Regions from separate parts of the Mesorhizobium sp. WSM2240 genome, predicted to be linked through region 2. Evidence: predicted binding sites of a transcription regulator. Region 2 holds the regulator's gene; each other region holds the start of a gene.
What was found. Region 2 encodes PhoB, which activates phosphate uptake and scavenging genes when phosphate is short. Its sites were predicted from a motif close to TGTCATNNANCTGTCAT; they were not measured.
Positions count from the first base shown of each region.

Region 1: a site for PhoB is predicted at 2,248-2,264, ahead of ABVK50_RS09165 (glycerophosphodiester phosphodiesterase family protein). Genes of this name have one in related genera too.
Region 3: a site for PhoB is predicted at 2,179-2,195, ahead of ABVK50_RS24375 (NAD-glutamate dehydrogenase). Genes of this name have one in related genera too.
Region 4: a site for PhoB is predicted at 2,636-2,652, ahead of phnF (phosphonate metabolism transcriptional regulator PhnF). Genes of this name have one in related genera too.

Region 1 is NZ_CP159253.1:1,912,313-1,918,097, forward strand. Features, by position in the region: gene ABVK50_RS09150 (aminoglycoside phosphotransferase family protein) at 1-177, opposite strand, end outside; gene argC (N-acetyl-gamma-glutamyl-phosphate reductase) at 178-1,116, opposite strand; gene speB (agmatinase) at 1,137-2,132, opposite strand; gene ABVK50_RS09165 (glycerophosphodiester phosphodiesterase family protein) at 2,314-3,354, shown strand; gene rpsI (30S ribosomal protein S9) at 3,451-3,927, opposite strand; gene rplM (50S ribosomal protein L13) at 3,929-4,393, opposite strand; gene ABVK50_RS09180 (PaaI family thioesterase) at 4,631-5,086, opposite strand; gene ABVK50_RS09185 (enoyl-CoA hydratase) at 5,244-5,785, shown strand, end outside.
Region 2 is NZ_CP159253.1:4,580,835-4,586,619, forward strand. Features, by position in the region: gene xylF (D-xylose ABC transporter substrate-binding protein) at 1-712, opposite strand, end outside; gene ABVK50_RS22665 (hypothetical protein) at 743-913, shown strand; gene ABVK50_RS22670 (ROK family protein) at 891-2,132, shown strand; gene phoB (phosphate regulon transcriptional regulator PhoB) at 2,139-2,828, opposite strand; gene phoU (phosphate signaling complex protein PhoU) at 2,853-3,560, opposite strand; gene pstB (phosphate ABC transporter ATP-binding protein PstB) at 3,583-4,398, opposite strand; gene pstA (phosphate ABC transporter permease PstA) at 4,436-5,722, opposite strand; gene pstC (phosphate ABC transporter permease subunit PstC) at 5,746-5,785, opposite strand, start outside.
Region 3 is NZ_CP159253.1:4,908,588-4,914,372, forward strand. Features, by position in the region: gene ABVK50_RS24375 (NAD-glutamate dehydrogenase) at 1-2,081, opposite strand, end outside; gene ABVK50_RS24380 (peroxidase-related enzyme) at 2,199-2,762, shown strand; gene glmM (phosphoglucosamine mutase) at 2,912-4,264, shown strand; gene ABVK50_RS24390 (outer membrane beta-barrel protein) at 4,458-5,237, shown strand; gene ABVK50_RS24395 (outer membrane protein) at 5,417-5,785, shown strand, end outside.
Region 4 is NZ_CP159253.1:4,684,773-4,690,557, forward strand. Features, by position in the region: gene ABVK50_RS23250 (LemA family protein) at 1-569, opposite strand, end outside; gene ABVK50_RS23255 (hypothetical protein) at 722-973, shown strand; gene pdxY (pyridoxal kinase PdxY) at 980-1,864, shown strand; gene phnF (phosphonate metabolism transcriptional regulator PhnF) at 1,872-2,624, opposite strand; gene phnG (phosphonate C-P lyase system protein PhnG) at 2,726-3,196, shown strand; gene phnH (phosphonate C-P lyase system protein PhnH) at 3,196-3,807, shown strand; gene ABVK50_RS23280 (carbon-phosphorus lyase complex subunit PhnI) at 3,809-4,915, shown strand; gene ABVK50_RS23285 (alpha-D-ribose 1-methylphosphonate 5-phosphate C-P-lyase PhnJ) at 5,066-5,785, shown strand, end outside.

The DNA.
Region 1 (5,785 bases), 2.7 Mb from region 2:
GGACAGGAAATGCGCCCCGCGCAACTCGTCCTCGACGTCGTCGAAGGGCTTCAGATCCTTGACCACGGCGGGCTTGCCGTCGTCCAGCCGCACCTTCCAGATGCGGCTGCTGAAGGTCTGGGCAATAAGGATAGGATCGCTGACGTTCCAGCGCGCTGGAAAGGCAGGCTGATCCATTCAGTGCTTGAGGCCCAGCATAATATCCATGTTCTGGACTGCGGCGCCGGAAGCGCCCTTGCCGAGATTGTCGAGCAGCGCGACCAGATTGACCTGCCCCTGGCCTTCGGTGCCGAAGACGTAGAGCTTCATCAAATCGGTGTCGTTGAGTTCCGTCGGGTCGAGGCGCGTGAGCTTCGCGCTTTCCGCCAGCGGTACGACCTGTACGATCTCCTGGCCGGCATAATGCGCTTCAAGCGTCGCGTGGATCTCGCCCAGCGACGCTACGCCGTTGAGGTCGGACAAATGCAGTGGCGCCTGCACGATCATGCCCTGCGCGAAGCGGCCCACGCTCGGCGAGAAGATTGGCCGGCGTTCGAGCAGCCCGTGCTTCTGCATTTCGGGCACGTGCTTGTGCTGCAGCGTGAGGCCGTAGAGGAAATGCGGCGCCGCGACATAGTCGTCGCGCGAGGCGTCTTCCATCTGCGCGATCATCTGCTTGCCGCCGCCCGTATAGCCGGACACGGCGTTGACCGTGATCGGATGATCGGCAGACAGAATGCCGGCCGCCACCAGCGGGCGGATCAGCGCGATCGCGCCGGTCGGATAGCAGCCAGGATTGGCGACCAGCCGCGCCTCGGCGATCTTGTCGCGCTGTTCAGAATCCAGTTCGGCGAAGCCGTAGGCCCAGTCGGGATGGACGCGGAACGCCGTCGACGTGTCGATGACACGGGTCGAATTGTGGCCTTCGAGGATGGCGACCGCCTCTCGCGAGGCGTCGTCGGGCAGGCACAGCATGGCGATGTCGGCCGATTTCAGGAAATCGGCGCGCATGTCCATGTTGCGCCGCTCCGCTTCCGGAATCGACAGAATGTCCAGGTCGGCGCGGCGGGCGAGGCGGGCGCGGATCTGCAGTCCCGTCGTGCCGTGTTCGCCGTCGATGAAGATCTTTGGTTTCATGCCTGCCGTTCCGTGCAAATCTAGATGTCGCTGCCGTGGTTCACAGCAGTATTGTTGTTCAGCGCCTCGAGCCTGGCCTTACGCTCCGCCAGCAGCCCGATATAGTACAGCGCCACCGACGCGCCGGCGATCGCGGTAATATCGGCATGGTCGTAGGCTGGCGCAACCTCTACGACATCTGCACCGACAATGTCGATCTGCGTCATCTGCCGCAACACCGAAAGAATCTTGGCCGAGGAGGGCCCGCCGGCGACCGGCGTGCCGGTGCCGGGCGCATAGGCGGGGTCCAGGCAGTCTATATCGAAGGTCACATAGGTCTTCCTGCCGCCGGTACGCTCGGCGATGGCGTAGGCGATATCGGCCGCGCGCATTTCCTCGATCTCGTAGCCGTGCAAGATCTTGATCCCGAATGTATCGGGCGCATGGGTGCGCACGCCGATCTGGATCGAGCGGTCGGGATCGATGATGCCATCGCGCACCGCGCGCGCGACGAAGGAGCCGTGGTCGATGCGCTTGCCGTCGTCGAACCAGGTGTCCTGATGGGCATCGAACTGCACCAGCGCCAGCGGCCCGTGCAGCGCCGCATGCGCCTTGAGCAGCGGCCAGGTGACGAAATGATCGCCGCCAAGCGTCAGCAGGAAAGCGCCTGAGGAGATCAGCCTTGCGGCCTCGCGCTCGATGGTCTTCGGCGTCTTTTGATGGTTGCCGTAGTCGAGCAGGCAGTCGCCATAGTCGACGACGCCGAGCTTGTCGAACAGGTCGAGATGGAAGGGATATTGCGGATCGTTGTCGAAGATCGCCGACGCGCGGCGGATCGCCTGCGGCCCGAAACGCGATCCAGGCCTGTTGCTCACTGCGGCGTCGAACGGAATGCCCCAGACCACGACGTCCGCGCCTGTCACGTTTTTCGTGTAGCGGCGGCGCATGAAGGAAAGCCCGCCGGCATAGGTCGGATCGCTCGCGGCGCCGGTATTTCCGCGCGCGGTGAAGGCGTGATCGATCGATCTGGCTGGCATCGTGCGGGGTTCCCCTCTGTTTTGCGGAGGCAAGCTATTGGCCGGATATGACGCAGGTGCAACCAAAAAGACGGCCCATCGCGCGCAACCGGCAGTTTCGGCAGGGTTTCGCCGCCTTCATTTGCCTGTCATGACCGGCCGCTAATCCGTCGCTCGACCATTCGGCCACGGAGCGAATCGCATGCGCATCATTTCCCTGAGCGCGCTCATTCTCGGACTTCTGGCGGCCCAACCCGCCGCCGCTGAAGGCCCGCGGATGCGGCAGATCATTGATCGGCTCGAAAACGCCAATCAGTGGCGCGACCATGTGATGATCGTCGCTCATCGCGGCGGCTGGAAGGAAGGCGGAAAGATCCGCAACGCCGAAAACTCGGTCGCGGGCGTCAAGCGCTCGATCGAACTCGGCGTCGAGATCGTCGAACTCGACGTGCAAAAGTCGAAGGACGGCGAGTACATCGTCCTGCATGACAGCTGGCTCGACCGCACCACGACCTGCAAGGGCAGGGCGGTCGAGAGGACGCTGGCCGAGCTGAAGGGCTGCCGGCTGGTGGTGGAAGGAACCGGCGAGGTCACGGCCGAAAGCGTGCCGGCGCTGCGCAACATGTTCGCCGTCACAAAAGGCCGCGTGATGGTCAACATCGACAACAAGATGGAAGTCGAGGAGCTTGCCGGCGTCGCCGAAATCGCTCGGGAGATGGGCATGGCCGACCAGGTCATCATCAAGCACAATCTCTGGAATTCCGAGAAGCTCGGCGCGATGACGAAAACAATGACCGCGATCGGCGAGGGTGTCCGCTTCATGCCGATCATCGCGGATGATGCGGTCGACGATATCAGCTTCATCGAAAAGGTGGGCCGGACGTTTTCGGCCGATGTCATCGAGATGATCGCATGGCGCGGCGAAGGCCAAAGCATGCCCGAGAATGGCGGCGCGCTGTTCAGCGCCCGCAGCCGGGCCGTGTCGGCGCGCGGCGACTGGCATCTCTGGGTGAACACCTTCACCATCGTCAACAAGCCGGGCGGCTATCTCGCGGGCGGGCGCGGCGACGAACTGGTGCAGGCGAACTATCCGCAGGAGACGTTCGGCTTCTGGGCCGAGCAGGGCGCGACGATCATCCAGACCGACGAACCCAAAGCGGCGATCGAATGGCTGGAGAAGAACGGCTACCGCGTTCCCTATGCCGAGCGGATCGAGCCCGCCGACACCGCCAGCATCAACTGATCGCAGAATCGAGCGCGGCAACCCTCGAAGGACGCACTGAGCAGAAATAACAAGGCCGCCCGGAGGCGGCCTTGTTGCAGTCGAAAATGATCGCGTTTAGCGCTTCGAGAACTGGAAGCTGCGGCGGGCCTTCGCCTTGCCGTACTTCTTGCGCTCGACGGTGCGGCTGTCGCGGGTCAGGAAGCCGCCCTTCTTGAGCACGCCGCGCAGGCCGGGCTCGTAGTAGGTCAGCGCCTTGGAGATGCCGTGGCGAACCGCGCCGGCCTGGCCCGAAAGGCCGCCGCCGATGACGGTGGCGACGATGTCGAACTGGCCTTCACGGGCTGCCGCGACGATCGGCTGCTTCAGGATCATCTGCAGAACCGGCCGCGCGAAATAAGCCGCGAATTCCTTGTCGTTGACGACGATCTTGCCGGAGCCGGGCTTCACCCAGACGCGGGCGATGGCGTCCTTGCGCTTCCCGGTGGCGTAGGCGCGGCCCTGCTTGTCCAGCTTCTGGACATAGACGGGCGCGGCCGGCTGCGCGGTCGGGGCGACCGTGCCGAGATCGGCGAGCGAGTTGAGATCGGCCATATCAGGAAACCTTCTTGTTCTTGCCGTTCAGCGCGGCGACGTCGAGTGTCTCGGGCTGCTGGGCGACGTGAGGATGGTCGGCGCCGGCATAGACGCGGAGATTCTTCATCTGGCGGCGGCCGAGCGGGCCGCGGGGGATCATGCGCTCCACGGCCTTTTCAAGCACGCGCTCGGGGAAGCGGCCTTCGAGCAGCTGGCGCGCGGTGCGCTCCTTGATGCCGCCGGGATGGCCGGTGTGCCAGTAATACACCTTGTCGGTGTACTTCTTGCCGGTGAACACGACCTTGTCGGCGTTGATGATGATGACATTGTCGCCATCGTCGACATGGGGCGTGAAGGAGGGCTTGTGCTTGCCGCGGAGACGGTTGGCGACGACGGTGGCGAGACGGCCGACGACGAGACCCTCGGCGTCGATCAGCACCCACTTCTTCACCACGTCCGCAGGCTTCTGCGAAAAGGTTTTCATGGATTTTGCTTTCTTACAGGGACCTTCCGGAGAAGGCGTTTCTTGTTGCTTGGATTTGGAGGAACGGCTTTTCCGGTCCGCCAAAAAGAAACCGCGGCCGGTGGGCCGCTGTTTCGTGACGGCTTATAGGGGAGGGCGATGGTGACGTCAAGCCGCGAAAAGCGGATAGAGAAGCAATAACACTCATAAAAACAACACTTTAAGGTGAAGGTATTATTTTACCGCAAAGCTTGATCGTCATAGACCGGTGCGCTTCGGCGGGATCGAATAGGTTCCGGTCGCGTGCGCCACCGTCTGGCCTTCCGGCCCCGCGACGATGTCTATCTCGAACATCATCAGGGCTTTGCCGAGTTTCAGGATGCGGCAATGGCCATCGATCGGCCCGGCCTCGGCCTTGCGCACGAAATTGATGTTGAGGTTCGTCGTTACCGACAATGCGTCGGGCCCGGCATGCGAGAGCACGCAGACATAGCCGCCAATGTCGGCGAGCGTGAAGAGCGAGGGGCCAGAAACCGTGCCGCCGGGGCGCAGATGCCGCTCGTCTGCGTTGAGCCGGACCGTGCAGCCGCCGGGAAAGACGTCCACGGTCTCGTAGAAGGCGAATTTGTCGTTGAGCTGCGGATAGACGGATTTCAGCAGCTCATTGACCTCGCCGGCCGTCATCATCGGTGTGAGGCCTGCTTGAACCGGCATTTCGCGTCTCCGTCGCTTCAGTGATGGCGGCCAGGCCGCTTCCGTTTGCGTAAACGGAAGCCAGAAAACACGCGCCGCCCCTGTTCATCAACCCGGTGCGTGATATTTATTCGTCGAACGAGCGCCTCGGAGCGCCCCCAGATAGGTCGAGGTTGAAATGGCGGAAGTAGTAGCGATCAAACGCGCTCCGGAAGGACCGGTCGTCTCCGCGCTGGAGAACAGCATACTGCGCATCACGCTGGCTCGGCCACCGGCTAACACGCTGTCCATCGCGGCCATGGAGTCTCTGCAGGCGGAGCTCGACCGGGCGCGCGACGATGATGCGGTGCGCGTCATCGTGCTGGCCGCCGCCTCCGGCAAGGTTTTTTGCGCCGGCCATGATTTGAAGGAGATGAATGCACGTCGAACGGATGCCGACAAGGGCCGGGCGTTCTTCGAGGAAACTTTCGCCATATGCTCGCGGCTTATGCAGTCGATCGTCCGGTATCCCAAACCTGTCATCGCCGAAGTCGATGGCATCGCCACGGCGGCAGGCTGCCAGCTCGTCGCGTCCTGCGACCTTGCCATCTCCTCCGACCAGGCAACATTCGGGGTCAACGGCATCAATGTCGGACTGTTCTGCACGACGCCGGGCGTGGCCCTGGTGCGCGGAGTGAAACCCAAGCACGCCATGGAAATGCTCTTGACCGGCGAAATGGT
Region 2 (5,785 bases):
TGCCTGCCAGGCCCTGCGCCGAAAGCGCGGCGATTGCGCCGCCGGCCGTGCCGTCATTGGAGGCGACGACCGCGTCGACCTCGTTGTTGTTGGCGGTCAGGAACTGCTCCATATTCTTCTGCGCGTTGGCGGGCAGCCAGCCATCGGTATAGGCCTCGCCAACATTCTTGATCTTGCCGGCATCGATTGCTTCCTTGAGCACTTCCATCTGGCCGTCGAACAGGAAATCGGCGTTCGGGTCGGAGGCCGAACCCTTGATGAAGACGTAGTTGCCTTCCGGCTGCACCTTGAACACTTCCCTGGCCTGCAGGCGGCCGACTTCCTTGTTGTCGAAGGTCAGATAGAAAGCGTCCTTGTTTTCGATCAGGCGGTCGTAGCCGACCACCGGAATGCCCTCGGCGACAGCCTTCTCGACGGCAGGGGCAATCGCGCTCGAATCCTGCGCCAGGATGATCAGCGCGTTGGCGCCCTGGCTGATCAGGCTTTCCACGTCGGTTAGCTGCTTGCTCGGATTGGATTGCGCATCGGCCGAAATGTACTTGTCGCCGGCCGCCTCGAGGGCAGCCTTGATCGCAGCCTCGTCCGTCTTCCAGCGCTCTTCCTGGAAATTGGACCAGGATACGCCGATGATCTTGTCCTTCGCCTCGGCCACTGCCGCCAGCGATACGGTCATCGCCACACCCGCCAGAATGGCGGTTGCAAATCTTTTCATGATTTCCTCCCTGCGCGCCCGGAGGCGCAAATGAACTTCGTCCGAAGCCCTTTTTTTCGAGCCTCGAAAAAAAGAATGACGCATGCGGCGACTTCTGTCAATATTCTTGCGGCGCTGTTGACGGCCCCCATGCTGAAAGGGAAGGTCCATCGGGTTGCCGCGGGAGGAATGCTGAAAGATGTCGGTTGGAATTCGCCATGACGATTTGCGCAAGCGCAACCGCGCAATGGTCATCACGGCCGTGCGCCGTGCCTTCCAGCCATCGCGCACCGAGATAGCCCGCGCCACCGGCCTCAGCCACTCCACAATCTCGGCGATCTCATCCGACCTGATCGAGGAAGGGATTCTGGCCGAGACCAAAAGCGGCGAGACGGTTTCGCTGAAGCGCGGACGGCCGCAGGTCGCGCTCGCGCTGAAGCCGGAAGCGGCGGCCGTCGTTACAATCGTCGTGGCGCTGAACTTTCTCTCTGTGGCGGTCGTCGATTATGCCGGGGAGACGGTCACCAGCGAGCAGCGCAAGCTGTCGACACTGACCCTGCCCGAGGAAGAGCTGATAGGCGAATGCCTGGCCATGGTGCAGCGGCGGCTGAATGAGGCGGCCGGTAGGCGCATCATGCGTACGGTCCTCGCCGTGCAAGGCACGACCGACGCCGGACGGCGCACAATGCTGTGGTCGCCGATCACGCCGCATGCCGGCATCGCTTTCGCAGACCGTCTCGAAGGCGCGTTCGATATTCCAGTGACCGTAGAGAACGACTGCAATATGATCGCCGAGGCGCTGAAATGGCGCGATCCCGAGCGCTACCGCGACAATTTCATCGCCATACTGCTTTCGCACGGCATTGGCATGGGGCTGGTGCTGAAGGGCGAGCTGTTCACCGGCACGCAATCCTCCGGCGGCGAGTTCGGCCACATGATCCACCGTCCCGACGGCGCGCTTTGCCGGTGCGGGCGTCGCGGCTGCGTCGAGGCCTATGCCGGCAATTACGCGATCTGGCGCGCCGCCCGCCAGTCGAGCGAAGACGAGGAGCCGGTGGCCGACATCAGCGATGCCGATATGAAGGCGCTGGCAGCCGCCGCCCGCGCGAAGGAGGGGTCGGAGCGCGAGGCGTTCCGCAAGGCTGGCGAGGCGATCGGCTTTGGCCTCGGCAGCCTGTTCGCGCTCATCGACCCAGCGCCGGTGGCGGTCGTCGGCATCGGCGCCGCCGCCTTCGACCTGATCGAGCCGCATCTGCGCGAGGCGATCGCCAGGACAGCCGGTGGCCAGCACTCGGGCGCGATCTCCTTCGCGGTGGAACCGGACGAGGTGCCGCTGATCCGCGAAGGCTGCGCCATGCGCGCGCTGACCTTCATCGACCAGGAAATCTTCGCTACCGGTGCGCCGGCCGAGACGTCTGCGAAGGCGCGCGAACTGGCCTAAAGCGCGCTATTCCTCGCGAATGGCGTAGCCGGCGCCGCGAATGGTGCGGATGACATCCGGCATGCGGCCGGTGTTGACCGCCTTGCGCAGCCGCCCGACATGCACGTCGACGGTGCGTTCGTCGATATAGATCGTCTCGCCCCAGACATTGTCGAGCAATTGCCCGCGCGAGAAAACACGGCCCGGATGCCGCATCATGAATTCCAGCAGCCGGAATTCGGTCGGCCCGAGCTTGACCTCGCTCTTCTTGCGGTAGACCCGGTGCGCCTCGCGGTCGAGCACGATATCGCCGACCTTGAGCACGCTGGACAGCACTTCCGGCTTTGCCCGCCGCAGCAGCGCCTTGACGCGCGCCATGAATTCGGGCGTCGAGAACGGCTTGACCAGATAATCGTCGGCGCCGGTGGCGAGGCCCCTGACGCGGTCGCTTTCCTCGCCGCGCGCGGTCAGCATGATTATCGGCAGGCGCTCGGTTTCCGGCCGCATCCTTAGCCGGCGACACAATTCGATGCCCGAAAGCGCCGGCAGCATCCAATCCAGCACCAGCAGGTCGGGCACGTTCTCCTGCAGCCTTATCTCGGCCTCGTCGCCGCGCGCCACGATCTCGACCTGGTAACCTTCGGATTCCAGATTGTAGCGCAGGAGCACGCCCAGCGGCTCCTCGTCTTCCACAACCATGATTTTCGGAGCGATCATCGATGAAATCCCAATGACAATTGCCTATTCGGCCGACACCGTCTGCGTGGTCTCGTCGAACTTCGGCCGGTTGGAAGGCAATTGCGAGCCGGTCATGACGAAATAAGCGTTCTCCGCGATGTTGGTGACGTGGTCGCCGATCCGCTCGAGGTTCTTGGCGCAGAACAGAAGATGCGTGCAGGCGGTAATGTTGCGCGGGTCTTCCATCATATAGGTCAGCAGTTCGCGGAATACCGCCGTGTATTTCACGTCGATCTTCTCGTCGTCTGCGCGTAGCGCCTGCAAAGCCTGCGGTTCGCGAGCGACGTATTTGTCGACCACCGCCTGGACCTGCACGAGCACCAACTGAGCCATGGCGTCGATGCTGTGCGACAAGTCGCGCGGCGTCGCACTCTGGCCGACCGCGCTGACGCGCTTGGCGATGTTCTTGGCGAGATCGCCGATGCGCTCGAGGTCTCCCGCCATACGAATGGCGCCGAGCACCGCGCGCAGATCCTGCGCCATCGGCTGGCGCTTTGCGATCAGCGTGATGGCGCGGTCGTCGAGTTCGCGCTGTCTGGCATCCATGATCGCGTCGTCGGATATGACCCGCTGCGCCAGCGCGTTGTCGGACGCCAGAAGCGCCCGGATAGATGCGCCGACCATCGCGCCGGCAAGATCGCCCATGTCACGGATCAGACGGTCGACATGCCCAAGTTCCTCGTCGAAAGAGGCAACGGTGTGCTCACCCATTCTATGGTCCTCGCCTTGGCACTCAGCCGAACCGGCCGGTGATATAGTCTTGCGTCCGTTTGTCGTCGGGATTCGTGAACATCTTTTCGGTCGCGTCCTCTTCGACGAGATAGCCGAGGTGAAACATCGCGGTGCGCTGCGAGACGCGGGCCGCCTGCTGCATCGAATGGGTGACGATGACGATCGTGTAATTCTCGCGCAATTCGTCGATCAATTCCTCGACCCTGGCCGTGGCGATCGGATCGAGCGCCGAGCACGGCTCGTCCATGAGGATCACCTCGGGCGAAACGGCGATGGCGCGCGCGATGCACAGGCGCTGCTGCTGGCCGCCGGAAAGGCCGGTGCCGGATTCGGAGAGGCGGTCCTTCACTTCGTTGAACAGGCCGGCTTTCTTCAGGCTCGATTCAACGATCCCGTCCAGTTCCGACTTGTTCTTCGCCAGGCCGTGGATGCGCGGTCCGTAGGCGATGTTCTCATAGATCGACTTCGGAAACGGATTGGGCTTCTGGAACACCATGCCGACGCGGGCGCGCAGTTCGACCACGTCGATCTTCGGATCATAGACATCCTCACCGTCGAGCGTGATCTTGCCCGACACCCGTGCGATATCGATGGTGTCGTTCATCCGGTTGAGACAGCGCAGGAAGGTCGACTTGCCGCAGCCGGACGGGCCGATCAGCGCCGTCACCTGGTTCTGGGGAATGTCGAGGCTTACGCCGAAAAGCGCTTGCTTCTCGCCATAATGCACATCGACACCGTCGCCTCTCATTTTCACCGCTGGCGGGGTCGAGCCGGCACGGACCTTCTGCTCGATGGCTGTTTCGGTCATGATGTTCATTCCTTTAGCTCCATTGCCATCGAATTTCTTACCTCTTTTACCAGCGGCGCTGAAAGCGCTGCCTAAGGAATATGGCCATTGCGTTCATCACGAAAAGAAAGCCGAGGAGGACCAGAATTGCCGCGGAAGTGCGCGCTACGAAACCGCGCTCCGGGCTGTCCGCCCAGATGTAGATCTGCGTCGGTAGTGCGGTCGACGCCTCCAGCACGCCGGCCGGCGGGCTGGTGATGAAGGCGTTCATCCCGATCAGCAGCAGCGGCGCGGTTTCGCCGAGCGCCTGCGCCAGGCCAATGATCGTGCCGGTCATGATCGACGGCATCGACAGCGGCAGGATGTGATGGAAGATCATCTCGTGCTTCGACGCGCCGATGCCGAGCGCCGCCTCGCGGATCGACGACGGAACCGAAGTGAGCGCCGCACGCGTCACGATGATGATGGTGGGAAGCGTCATCAGGGCAAGCACCATGCCGCCGACCAGCGGGGCGGAACGCGGCAGCCCGAACCAGCCGAGGAAGACCGCGAGGCCGAGCAGGCCGAACACGACGGAGGGGACCGCCGCAAGGTTGTTGATGTTGATCTCGATGAGGTCGGTGAAGCGGTTTTTCGGGGCAAACTCTTCCAGATAGATCGCCGCCGCTATACCGACCGGGAAGCTGATCACGAAGCACACGAGCAGCAACCAAAACGAGCCTGAGATCGCGCCCGCCAGACCCGCCAGCTCCGGAAAGCGGCTGTCGGCGTTGAGGAAAAGCGCCCAGTTGAAAGGCTGGGTGACCGCGCCCTTCGCCTCGAGCTGGTTGAACAACTCGATCTGTTTGTCGTTCACCCGGCGCTGGTTTTCCGGCAGGTCGGTGTTCACCAGCCCCTTCGCGAGCTGGTCGATCGGATCCGACATCGGCACCATGAAGGTCGCCCGGCCATCGAGGAGCGCCGGATTGGCGATGACCTGATCGCGAATCAGGAAGGGCGCCGACGACGTGAACATCGAGAAATAGTCGCGTTCCTCGGAGCGCGACAGCTCGCCGACATCCGCTAGCACCGCCCGGCGGAAGACACTGCGCCAGTTCGCGTCCATCAGGTTCGAACGGTCGAGATCGGCCGCGCTGAGGTCGATGTCGACGGTCACCATCGACTGTGTGAACGCCCGGTAGCCGGTGAAACTCAGTGTTCCGATCAGGATGGCAAGGAAGCCAAGCGCGAAGGCGATCGCCACCATTCCGTAAATCTGCAGGCGGCGATCAGCCGCGTAGCGTGCGGCGCGTCGGCGATTCATTTCGGCGGACTTCCACGCGACGGGCGGGCGCATGGCGCCGCCAGCCGGCATCGCGGCGCTTTCAACTGGCAACATCAGTACTTCTCCCGATATTTGCGGACGGTCTGCAGCGCG
Region 3 (5,785 bases), 330 kb from region 2:
ATCTGGTAAAGGCCGCGCGCTATCTCGGGATAGCGGTTGAGCACGGCCGCGATGAAGTCCTGGCTTTGCGGTATTCCGGCCTGCTGCAGATAGCGGCCATAGGCGCGCAGGATGATGATCTCGTTCGACCACAGGCCGGCGGTCTGGGCGAGCGCATTGAAGCCGTCATTGTCGGCGTCGCCGCGCCACACCGACAAGAACACGTCCTCGAACAGCTTACCGCCGTCGGAGAGGTCGATCGGCCGTCCGAACACATTCTCCAGTTCCATGTCGTGCACGAACACCAGCCCGGTTTCGCGGTCGCCAACCTCGAAGGTGCGCTCGCTGATGACCCGGAAGCCGATATTCTCCAGCACCGGCACTCGGCGAGACAGCGCCACCGGCGCGCCGAAATGGTAGATCTTCAGCGCCGCCTGCTCCGACCGCTGGTCGGCATGGCGGTAATAGTCGATGGCGATCGGGTTGTCGGCATCGAGCCTGGCGATGCGGCCCGCATCGACCAACGCCTCGGCCGGGGAGAAGCTGCCGCGGTAGCTTTCCGGGAATTTCGCGGCGATCGCGGCCAGACCCGGGCCGGCGCCAGACGCCTCCGTCGCCTCGCGCAGGGCATCCTCCCAGGTGCGGACGATGTCGCGGATCGCCGCCTCGATCGTCTTGGGATCGACCTTCGGGGTCTTTCCTCCGGAGCGGCCTATGATGAAATGTACCCGCGCCAGGCCCCCTTCCGGGAAGGCCGGATAGTAGGCGGACAGCCGCCCCTCGAATACCGTTTTCAGATAATCGCCTATGCGGACGCGCGCCCGGCTGTCGTAGCGGTCGCGCGGCACGAACACCAGGACCGAGACGAAGCGGTCGAACTGGTCGACCCGCACCAGGGCGCGCACACGCGGCCGCTCGACCAGTCCCAGGATCGCCTCGGCATGCTTGCGCAGCGTCGGCACCGTTATCTGGAACAGTTCGTCGCGCGGATAGGATTCCAGCACGTTGATCAGCGCCTTGCCCGAATGATCGCCCGGGTCGAAGCCCGACCTGGCGATTACCGCCTGCGCCTTGGAGCGGAGATAGGGGATCTTCATCACCGAGCGCGTATAGGCGGTCGAGGTGAACAGGCCGACGATGCGCAGTTCGCCCGAAAGCGCGCCCTTCTTGTCGTAAGTCTTGACGCCGATATAGTCGAGATAGATGCGGCGATGGACGGCCGACTTGGCGTTGGCCTTCGTCACGATCAGCGGATCGGGTCCGTGCAGGAAGACGCGGATTTCCGGCGTCGTCGTCGCGCCTTCGATCTCGCGCCGCAGCACCATCACGTCCGGGTCGTGCAATATGCCGAGGCCGGGGCTGGCCGCCCGCTCCAGCGTGCCGCTCTTCTCTCCGCCTTTGTAGCGGAACTCGCGCATGCCGAGGAAAGTGAAATTGTCGTCGCGCAGCCATTCGAGGAAGGCGATAGCCTCCGTCACTGCTTCCTTGTCGAGCGGGATCGGCGCATAGCGGAAGTCCGAGATCGCCTGGTCGAGCCGCGCCAGCATCGGCTTCCAGTCGTTGACCGCCGCGCGAACTTGGCCGAGCACCCGCGCCAGCCGGTCGTGCAAGCCTTTCGCCTCATCGTTGGAAAGCCTGCCGATGTGGACGTGAATGACGCTGAGCCTGTCGGCGCCGTGATCCTTGGCCGAACCGCCGTCTCCGACGATTTCCTCGACGCCGTGCTTGCCGTGCCTGACCACGATGACCGGATGGGTTACCAGCGCCGGCTCGCCGGCGGTCTCCGTGATCTCGCCCAGCACCGAGTCGAACAGGAACGGCATGTTGTCGTTCACGACGGTTATGACGGTGATCGGCCGCCCGTCGCGCACGACGCCTGCCCCGCTGTCGATGGCGATGACACTTTCGCCCTTGCGATGCTTCGTAACCGCGCGATACGCAAGCTCGGCCGCCTTTGCGAGCATCTCGGGCTCATAAGCGGCGACGTCTTCTGCGGGGGTGCGGGCCAGCAGGTAGTCCGCCAGTTGTGACGGGCCGTCGCTTGCTTTTGGGAGTGAGTGAGGTTTTCTGGCTACCGCTTTGGACTTGGCGCTGGGTGCCATGATGCTTAAACCTCCCCCGGTCCCATGCTTTTGCGGCTATCGTAGCAGATCAACCGCATTTGGCGACACGGGCATAGATGCAAAATGCGAACTTCGCATGAAAGGGAGATGACAGCCATGAACGGACGCATCCATGCACTGGACCTGCCCGCCGCCGAATTGAGTGAGGCGACGAAGGCCTATTTCGTCAAATGCGAAGAGAAGCTCGGGCTGGTACCCAACGTGCTGCTCTCCTATGCTTTCGACGAGAAGAAGCTGCGCGCCTTCACCGATACCTACAACGATCTGATGCTCGGCGATTCCGGCCTTTCGAAGCTCGAGCGCGAGATGATCGCGGTCGTCGTCTCTTCGATCAACCACTGCTACTACTGCCTTACAGCGCATGGCGCGGCGGTACGCCAACTGTCCGGCGACCCGGCGCTGGGCGAGATGATGGTGATGAATTATCGCGCGGCAGATCTTTCGCCGCGCCAAAAGGCGATGCTGGATTTTTCCGCCAAACTCACGGAACACCCGGCAAAAATCGAGGAAAGCGACCGCGCCGCCTTACGCGAGGCCGGCTTTTCCGACCGCGACATCTGGGATATCGCTTCCACCGCCGCCTTCTTCAACATGTCGAACCGTGTCGCCGCAGCGATCGACATGCGGCCGAATACCGAATACCACAAGATGGCGCGGTGAGAACCTAGCCTGACTGCCAGGCTAGGCGCCGGGAAAGCGAAACCATTTCTAAGCATTCGTAACAGATACTCACACAAAGTGATGTCGGAACGATGTGTTATTGTGTCAAATGAATGACTGCGTAAACACGCGCGGGGAAGTTACGTAAAATGACGAGACGATATTTCGGAACGGATGGGATCCGGGGACGGGCCAACAAATTTCCGATGACAGCCGAGGTTGCGATGAAGGTCGGCATGGCTGCCGGCCTCTCGTTCCAGCGCGGCAACCACCGCCATCGCGTCGTGCTCGGCAAGGACACGCGGCTGTCAGGCTATATGATCGAGAACGCGCTGGTCGCGGGCTTCTGTGCCGCCGGCATGGATGTGTTCCTGCTGGGACCGATCCCGACGCCGGCCGTCGCCATGCTGTCGCGGTCGCTGCGCGCCGATATCGGCGTGATGATCTCGGCCTCGCACAATCCGTATTACGATAACGGCATCAAGCTGTTCGGCCCCGACGGCTACAAGCTGTCGGACGAGATCGAAATGCGCATCGAGGCGCTGCTCGACCAGGATGTCGACATTTCGCTGGCCGACGCCGACGGGCTCGGGCGCGCCAAGCGCGTCGACGGCGTGCATGACCGCTACATCGAGTTCGCCAAGCGTACGTTGCCGCGATCGATGTCGCTGGCCGGCCTGCGCATCGTGATCGATTGCGCCAATGGGGCCGCCTACAAGGTGGCGCCGGCAGCGCTTTGGGAGCTCGGCGCCGAGGTCATCACCATCAACAATGAGCCGAACGGCTTCAATATCAACGAGGAATGCGGTTCGACGCACCCGGTCGGCCTTACCAAGAAGGTGCATGAGGTGCGCGCCGACATCGGCATAGCGCTCGATGGCGACGCCGACCGCATGGTTATCGTCGATGAGAATGGTGAGGTCGTCGACGGCGACCAGATCATGGCGCTGATTGCGGAATCCTGGCACCAGAGCGGTCGTCTGGCCGGCGGCGGCATCGTCGCAACCGTCATGTCCAATCTCGGTCTCGAACGCTTCCTCGGCCAAGCCGGCCTGCAATTGCATCGCACCCAGGTAGGCGACCGCTACGTGGTCGAGCACATGCGCGCTCATGGGCTGAATGTCGGCGGCGAGCAGTCCGGCCATATCGTGCTGTCGGATTTCTCCACCACCGGCGACGGGCTGGTGTCGGCTCTGCAGGTACTTGCCTGCATCAAGCGTCAGAACAAGCCGGTCAGCGAGATCTGCAAAAAGTTCGAACCGGTGCCGCAACTCCTGAAGAACGTACGCTTTGCCGGCGGCAAGCCCCTGGAGGCGCCCCCAGTAAAGGCCGCGATCGAGGATGCGCGCAACCGACTCGGCAAATCCGGCCGCCTGGTTATCCGGCCTTCCGGCACCGAGCCGCTGATCCGGGTCATGGCCGAGGGCGACGACCAGAAGCTGGTCGAGACGGTGGTGAATGACATTGTCGGCATCATCGCCGACATCAAGACCGCCGCCTGACCGAACCTCTTTTTGGCATTAAAAGGCCCGCTGATCGGCGGGCCTTTTCATTTGTGCCTGCCGCAATCAATTGCGCGATCGTGGTTAAGCAACAGGGTTAAGCACGCCTTAACCTTTGCGTTTCATTATCCAAACCCGAGTTCAATCTCTTTCGGGCGCATTCGCGCCGCGAGGATTCGCAGGGGTAGGGAATATGCACGATTTCGCAAAAACAATTCTTGCGGCCATCATCGTGGCCGGGGCGGCGGCGCCCGCAATGGCGGCCGATCTCTATGAACCGCCGATCATCGAAGTGCCCGCGCCGGTCTATGGCGGCTGGTACATTCGCGGCCATATCGGCATGAGCAACCAGCGTTTCGACGGACTGGATTCCAGCCTATACGACAACCCGACCATCTCTGATTTCGGCTGGTACGACGAAGGCGGCTTCGCCTCTGCGCCGCTGTTTGGCGCCGGCATCGGCTACCAGTTCAACGACTATCTGCGCGGCGATCTCACGGTCGAGTATCGCGGCAAGTCCGATTTCGAAGCCCTCGACTGGGTGGATTCCACTGTCACCGGCCTGACCACCAACGATTTCCGCGCCAAAAAATCGGAATGGTTGATTATGGCCAACGCCTATGCCGATCTCGGCACTTTCTACAACGTCACGCCATATCTCGGCGCCGGTATCGGCGCGTCGCGCAACACGATCTCGCATTTCCGTGACGTCAATGTAATCACCGGCGGCGGCGGCTATGCGGACGACGAGTCGGAATGGAATTTGGCCTGGGCGCTGCATGCGGGCCTGGGTATCGAGGCGACCGAAAGGCTGACCCTCGATCTCGGCTACAGCTTCGTCTCACTGGGCGATGCCAAGACCGGGACGTTCCACAATGACGATCCGGACTTCGACCTCGACAATGACGGGTTCCAGTTCAACGACCTCTACTCGCACGACTTCAAGCTCGGCGTGCGCTATGCGCTGAACTAGTGCTCGGCATCACAATCGCAAAAAAGGCTCCTTCGGGAGCCTTTTTTGTTTGATTTCAGGCGGTCGCGGCGCGGAGCCTCAAAATAGCCGTTAACCTTAACCGCCACTTAACCACTATAGTTAACAATGCTTCCGATACGGCGGGCAGGCTTGGGCTTCGCCATTTCGGGAGTGTGGTCATGACCCAGAAATCGCGAATTCTCCTTCTGCTTTCCGCGGCGGCGCTGATGCCGCTCGCGGCGGCCAACGCGGCCGATTACGATCCGCCCATCTTCGTCGAGGAAGCGGCCGAGTTCGTTCCGGTCGAAGTGGGCTCTGGATGGTATTTGAGGGGCGATGTCGGCTACGTATTTTCCATCGATATGGGGCGGGTAGACTACCGGACCTTCGACCCGGTCACCGCAACCTATGGCGGGGCTTCCTTCGACACGTTCGAACTGGATAAGGACTTCACCTGGGGCGCCGGCTTCGGTTACCGCTACAACGACTGGATCCGCGGCGACCTGACCGTTGATGGCTTCCGCGCTGACTTCGACGGGACAACGTCG
Region 4 (5,785 bases), 100 kb from region 2:
TGGAACGGTTCGTTGTCGGTGAACCAGAACTTTGCCCAGAGCAGAGACGGGAAGGTCCGAAGCGAGGTGTTGTAGACCCGGACTGCCTCGATGTAGTCGCGGCGGGCGACCGCGATGCGGTTTTCAGTGCCTTCGAGTTGTGCCTGCAGAGCCAGGAAGTTCTGGTTTGCCTTCAGGTCGGGATAGTTCTCGACCACGGCGAGCAGCCGCGACAGCGCGCCGGTGAGCCCGGCCTGGCTTTGCTGGAAAGCCCTGAACGCCTCGGGATCCTCGAGCGCTTCAGGCGAAAGCGTGGTCTGGGTGGCCTTGGCCCTTGCTTCGACGACTGACTGCAGCACCTCCCTTTCGTGGGCGGCGTAGCCCTTCACTGTCTCGACCAGGTTCGGAATGAGATCGGCGCGCCGCTGATACTGGTTGAGCACCTCGCTCCACGCCGCCTTTGCCTGCTCCTCGGCCGTCGGAATGGTGTTGAAGCCGCAGGCCGACAGCGCAGGCAGGAAGAGAGCCAGGACCAGCACGGCCCGGAAACTGCGAAAAACGGAAGGGGAAAAGAGGCGCTGGGCGAGCATGGAAACTCCTTGGGTCATCACAGAATGGTGAACAGTTACCACATTGCCGGGCCAAAGGAATGGCTGGCCCCAACATATGCTGGACCATGCGTTGATCACTGTGCCCGCCCGCCGGAACGCGCTAGAGTCCCGGCGGCACAAAGGGCGCTTCAGTGGCAGGCAAGGAACCCGACAGGGACATCGAATCGCGGCGCATTCTAGACCGCATCGCGCGCGAGGCCGATTCGAGCACCCCGCCGCTGGTCTCGCGCACCGCTCAGCGAACGCGGGACCATTTGACGGCCGCGGATGCCGACCCCGCCGATCCAGTCGAATATTGGGGAACGCGCATCGGACGTGCTATTGGGCTGGTCGTGACAATCGGCCTGATCGTCTGGCTGGTGATTTTCGTGGTGCGCGGATAGGGTCGGATGAATTCGGTTGAAGCTGACGCGCCACGCGCGGTCATCGTCGTTTCCAGTCATGTCGCCCGCGGTTCCGTGGGCAATCGCGCAGCGGTCTTTGCGCTCGAGACGCTGGGCTATCCGGTGTGGGCCGTACCGACAGTCATCCTGCCCTGGCACCCGGGTCACGGCCGCGCTACAAGGATCGTGCCGGATCCGGAACAATTTGCGGCATTGATGAAGGACCTCGAGCAGGCGCCGTGGCTGGGCGAAGTCGCCGGCGTGCTGTCGGGTTATCTCGGCAATGTCGACCAGGCACAGGCTGTGGCCTCGCTGGTCCAGGCGGTACGCGCAAGGAACCCCCGCGCCATCTATATCTGCGACCCGATCATGGGCGACGCAGGCGGGCTCTACGTCGCCGAGCCGCTGGCCCGTGCGCTGCGCGACGTGCTGGTGCCGATCGCCGACATCGCCACGCCGAACCGCTATGAGCTGGAATGGATGGCGGGCACGAAACTCGACGACATGCGCTCGGTGATCGCGGCGGCCAACGAGGCCGGGCCGGCGACGATGCTGGTCACGTCAGCGCCGGCGATGATGACCGGCGGCATCGGCAATCTGCTCCTGACCCAGTCAGCGGCGCTGCTCGCCGAGCACCGGATCATAGAACAGCCGCCGAACGGGCTCGGCGACCTCACCGCCGCCGTGTTCCTGGCGCGGCTGCTCGACGGCCAGCCTGCGGCCAAGGCGCTGCAGTCGACCACCGCCGCCGTCTACGAGATTCTGGCGCGCACGGCGAAGCGCGGCGGCGACGAGTTGCAACTCGAGACCGACGCGCAAAGCCTCTCGCACCCTATGGCCATGGTCCAGTTGCGTCATCTGATGCATCCGGGGCGGGATCGGCGGGCATAAAGACGGGTCAGGCCTGACCCGAAACCGAAAGTTCGACGCGGTCGGCGGCGAAGCGCGTTTCGGAGAACTGCAGCGGCGAGCCGTCGAGGGTTTCGTTGATCGCGACCGTCACCAGCACGATCGCGCCCGGCGACAGGCGCAGATCCGCAAGGTCGGCGGAGTCGGCATGCCGCGCAGAGACGAGCGTCGAGCGGCGGACATAGTCGGAGACGCCAAATTCCTGGAGGGCGGCGGTGATGGAGCCGCTCCGGGCGAACGAATTTTCGAAACCGGCAAAACGGCTCGCGTCGAAAAAGCTCGTCGCCCGCGACACCGGCCGGCCGTCGGCCTCTCCCATGGTCTCCAGCCGCAGCACCGGCGCGCCCTGCGGCAGGTCCAGCGCCTCGGCCACCTGGCTGCTCGCAGGTTCGATCGCGTGGTACAGAAGATTGCTGCGGCGATCGCGCGCCTGGCCTTCCAGGCCTTCGGAAAAACGGGTGCGAGCGGCGATCGGATAAGAGAGGCGCTTGCGGCTTTCGACGAACGTCCCGCGGCCTTGCTCGGCTCGCAATACGCCTTCCTGAACCAGCGCCGCGATAGCGCTGCGCACCGTATGGCGATTGACGCCGAAGCGTTCCGACAGCGCCAGTTCCGGCGGCAGCCGGCCATCGGCGCCCAGCACGCCCGAGCCGATCGCCTGCCTGATCTGGTCGGCGATCTGGCGCCAAAGCGCGACGCCGCTCCTGCGCGTCACCTCCCGCTCGAGTCCGGTTCCGATCAATTTCTCTCTCCTGTCACGCACACGTCATGGACACGCGCTAGAAGCCAGCTATAATTTGTTTGGTTGTATAGAACAATAGACAAGTAAGCAGGCGCAGGCTCATGAAGAACGGCAGGCGGGAAGAAGCGGAACGGAACGCGGAGCGCAAGGGTGCAATGGCCGCCCTGGCGATGGCCTCGGCCGGCGAGATCAGGCGGCTCTGGGATGCGGCAGGCATCGAGACGGATGCGCAGGCGCTGCGCGGCCCGGAAACCGGGCTGGTGACGGTGCGCGGACGCATCGGCGGCGCCGGCGCACCGTTCAATTTCGGCGAGGCGACGGTGACGCGGGCGACGGTGCGGCTGCCCGGCGGCGAGGTCGGCCATGCTTATGCACTTGGCCGCGACAAGGAGAAGGCGAGGATTTCGGCAATCGCCGACGCGCTTTGGCAGAACCCCGCCCGCCGCGCCGAGATCGAGGAGAAGATCATCGCGCCGCTCAAGGCTGCGCAAGCGGGCGCCGACGAGAAACGCCGCACGGAGACGGCGGCCACCAAGGTCGACTTCTTCACCATGGTGCGCGGAGAGGATTGATGGACATGCTCGGCCAATCGATCGACGGCGGTTTTGCCGATCCTGTATTCGATGCGCAGTCGGTGTTCCGCGCGGTCATGGACGCCATGGCCCGGCCGGGAACGGTGCAGCCGATCGGCCGCTCCGCCTCACCGCCTGCCCCGCTGACGTCCACGGCAGCCGCGGTGGCGCTGACTTTGTGCGACCACGACACGCCGCTCTGGCTCGACGCAGCATTGCAGGCGTCGGATGCGGTGAAGACCTGGCTCGGCTTCCACACCGGCGCGCCTCTCGCGCACAATCCGGCGGAAGCGCATTTCGCGCTGGTCTGCGACCCGGCCGAGCTGATCGCGCTGGAGAATTTCGGACAAGGCACGCAGGAATATCCCGACCGCTCGGCAACGCTGATCCTTGCCGTAGGCAGCCTGACATCCGGGCCCCCGCTGCACCTCGAAGGTCCGGGCATCGAGACCGAGGCGACAATCTCGCCGACGCCGCTGCCGCGCCACTTCGTCGAGCAGTGGAAGCAGAACCACGGTCGTTTCCCGCGTGGCGTCGATGTGATCCTGGCGGCGCCGGAGCATGTCGCCTGCCTGCCGCGCACCACCTGCATCAAGACGATGGAGGCCTGACATGTATGTGGCCGTGAAGGGCGGCGAAGCCGCGATCGCCAATGCGCATGCGCTGCTCGCCGACCGCAGGCGCGGCGACCGCAACGTGCCGGCGCTGCGGCTCGACCAGATCGTCGAACAGCTTGGACTGGGCGTCGACCGGGTGATGGCGGAGGGCTCGCTCTACGACAGGGAGCTTGCCGCCCTTGCCGTCATGCAGGCGCGGGGCGACATGATCGAGGCGATCTTCCTGGTGCGCGCCTACCGCACGACGCTGCCGCGCTTCGGCTATACGCGCCCGATCGACACGGCGGTCATGGAGGTCGAGCGCCGCGTCTCGGCGACCTACAAGGACCTTCCGGGCGGGCAGTTGCTTGGCCCGACATTCGACTACACGCACCGCCTGCTTGATCCGGAACTGGCCGGCGGCGCGGATGTCGCCGAGCCAGAGCGGCGCGACACCGCTCCCGAGCCCATGCCGCGCGTCTCCGAGATTCTGGCGCATGAAGGCCTGATTGAGCCGGACGGCAATCTGCCCGACGGCCACGTTACCGGCGACATCACGCGCGAGCCGCTGGAATTTCCGATGGAGCGCGACATCCGCCTGCAGGCGCTGTCGCGCGGCGACGAGGGCTTTCTGCTGGCGCTCGGCTATTCGACGCAGCGCGGCTATGGCCGCAGCCATCCCTTTGTCGGCGAAATACGCATCGGCGAGGTCGAGCTGGAACTCGACGTGCCGGAGTTGCCGTTTCCGGTAACTCTGGGACGCATCCGGGTCACAGAATGCCAGATGGTCAACCAGTTCAAGGGCTCGGCCAAGGCGCCGCCTCAATTCACCCGCGGCTACGGCCTGGTCTTCGGCCAATCCGAGCGCAAGGCGATGGCGATGTCGCTCTGCGACCGGGCTCTGCGCGCCCGCGAATTCGGCGAGGATGTCGCCGCCGCGCAGGACGAGGAGTTCGTCATCTCGCATTCCGACAATGTCCAGGCGACCGGCTTCGTCGAGCATCTGAAGCTACCCCACTATGTCGACTTCCAGGCCGAGCTTGACCTGGTGCGGCGCATGCGCGCCGAGCACGAGGCGGGCGAAAATTCCGGGACCGAGGGCCAGAAGGAGGCCGCGGAATGAAAGGCCTATTGTTCTTGATCGGGTGTCCTGCGCCCGCGCGCCCGAGCCGCATAGCCCCGATAGATGACGTAGGCGGTCAACAGCAGCGCCAGGATCACCGGTACGATCATAAGGTCCATTTCGGTCTCCTTTCTCTCAAGGAAACGCGCCATGTCGACTAGCGTTGCGCCCGTCGCCGAACCGATCGCCACCTACAACTTCGCTTATCTCGACGAGCAGACGAAGCGGATGATCCGCCGGGCGATCCTGAAGGGCATCGCCATTCCCGGTTACCAGGTGCCGTTCGCCAGCCGCGAAATGCCGATGCCCTATGGTTGGGGCACCGGCGGCGTGCAGGTGACCGCCTCGATCATCGGGCCGGACGATGTGCTGAAGGTCATCGACCAGGGCGCCGACGACACCACCAACGCCGTCTCGATCCGCGCCTTCTTCAGGAAGGTCGCCGATGTCGCTGTGACGATGGAGACGGCGAAGGCCACGATCATCCAGACGCGGCACCGGATCCCGGAATACCCGCTCACCGCGGGGCAGGTGCTCGTCTACCAGGTGCCTATCCCCGAGCCATTGCGGTTCCTGGAACCGCGCGAGACCGAAACGCGAAAAATGCACGCGCTCGAGGAATACGGGCTGATGCACGTCAAGCTCTATGAGGACATCGCCAAGCACGGCCGCATCGCCACCACCTATGCCTATCCGGTCAAGGTCGAGGGCCGCTATGTGATGGACCCTTCGCCGACGCCGAAATTCGACAATCCGAAAATGCACATGTCGCCGGCGCTGCAATTGTTCGGGGCGGGCCGCGAGAAGCGCATCTATGCGATACCGCCGTTTACCGAGGTCGTCAGCCTCGATTTCGAGGACCATCCGTTC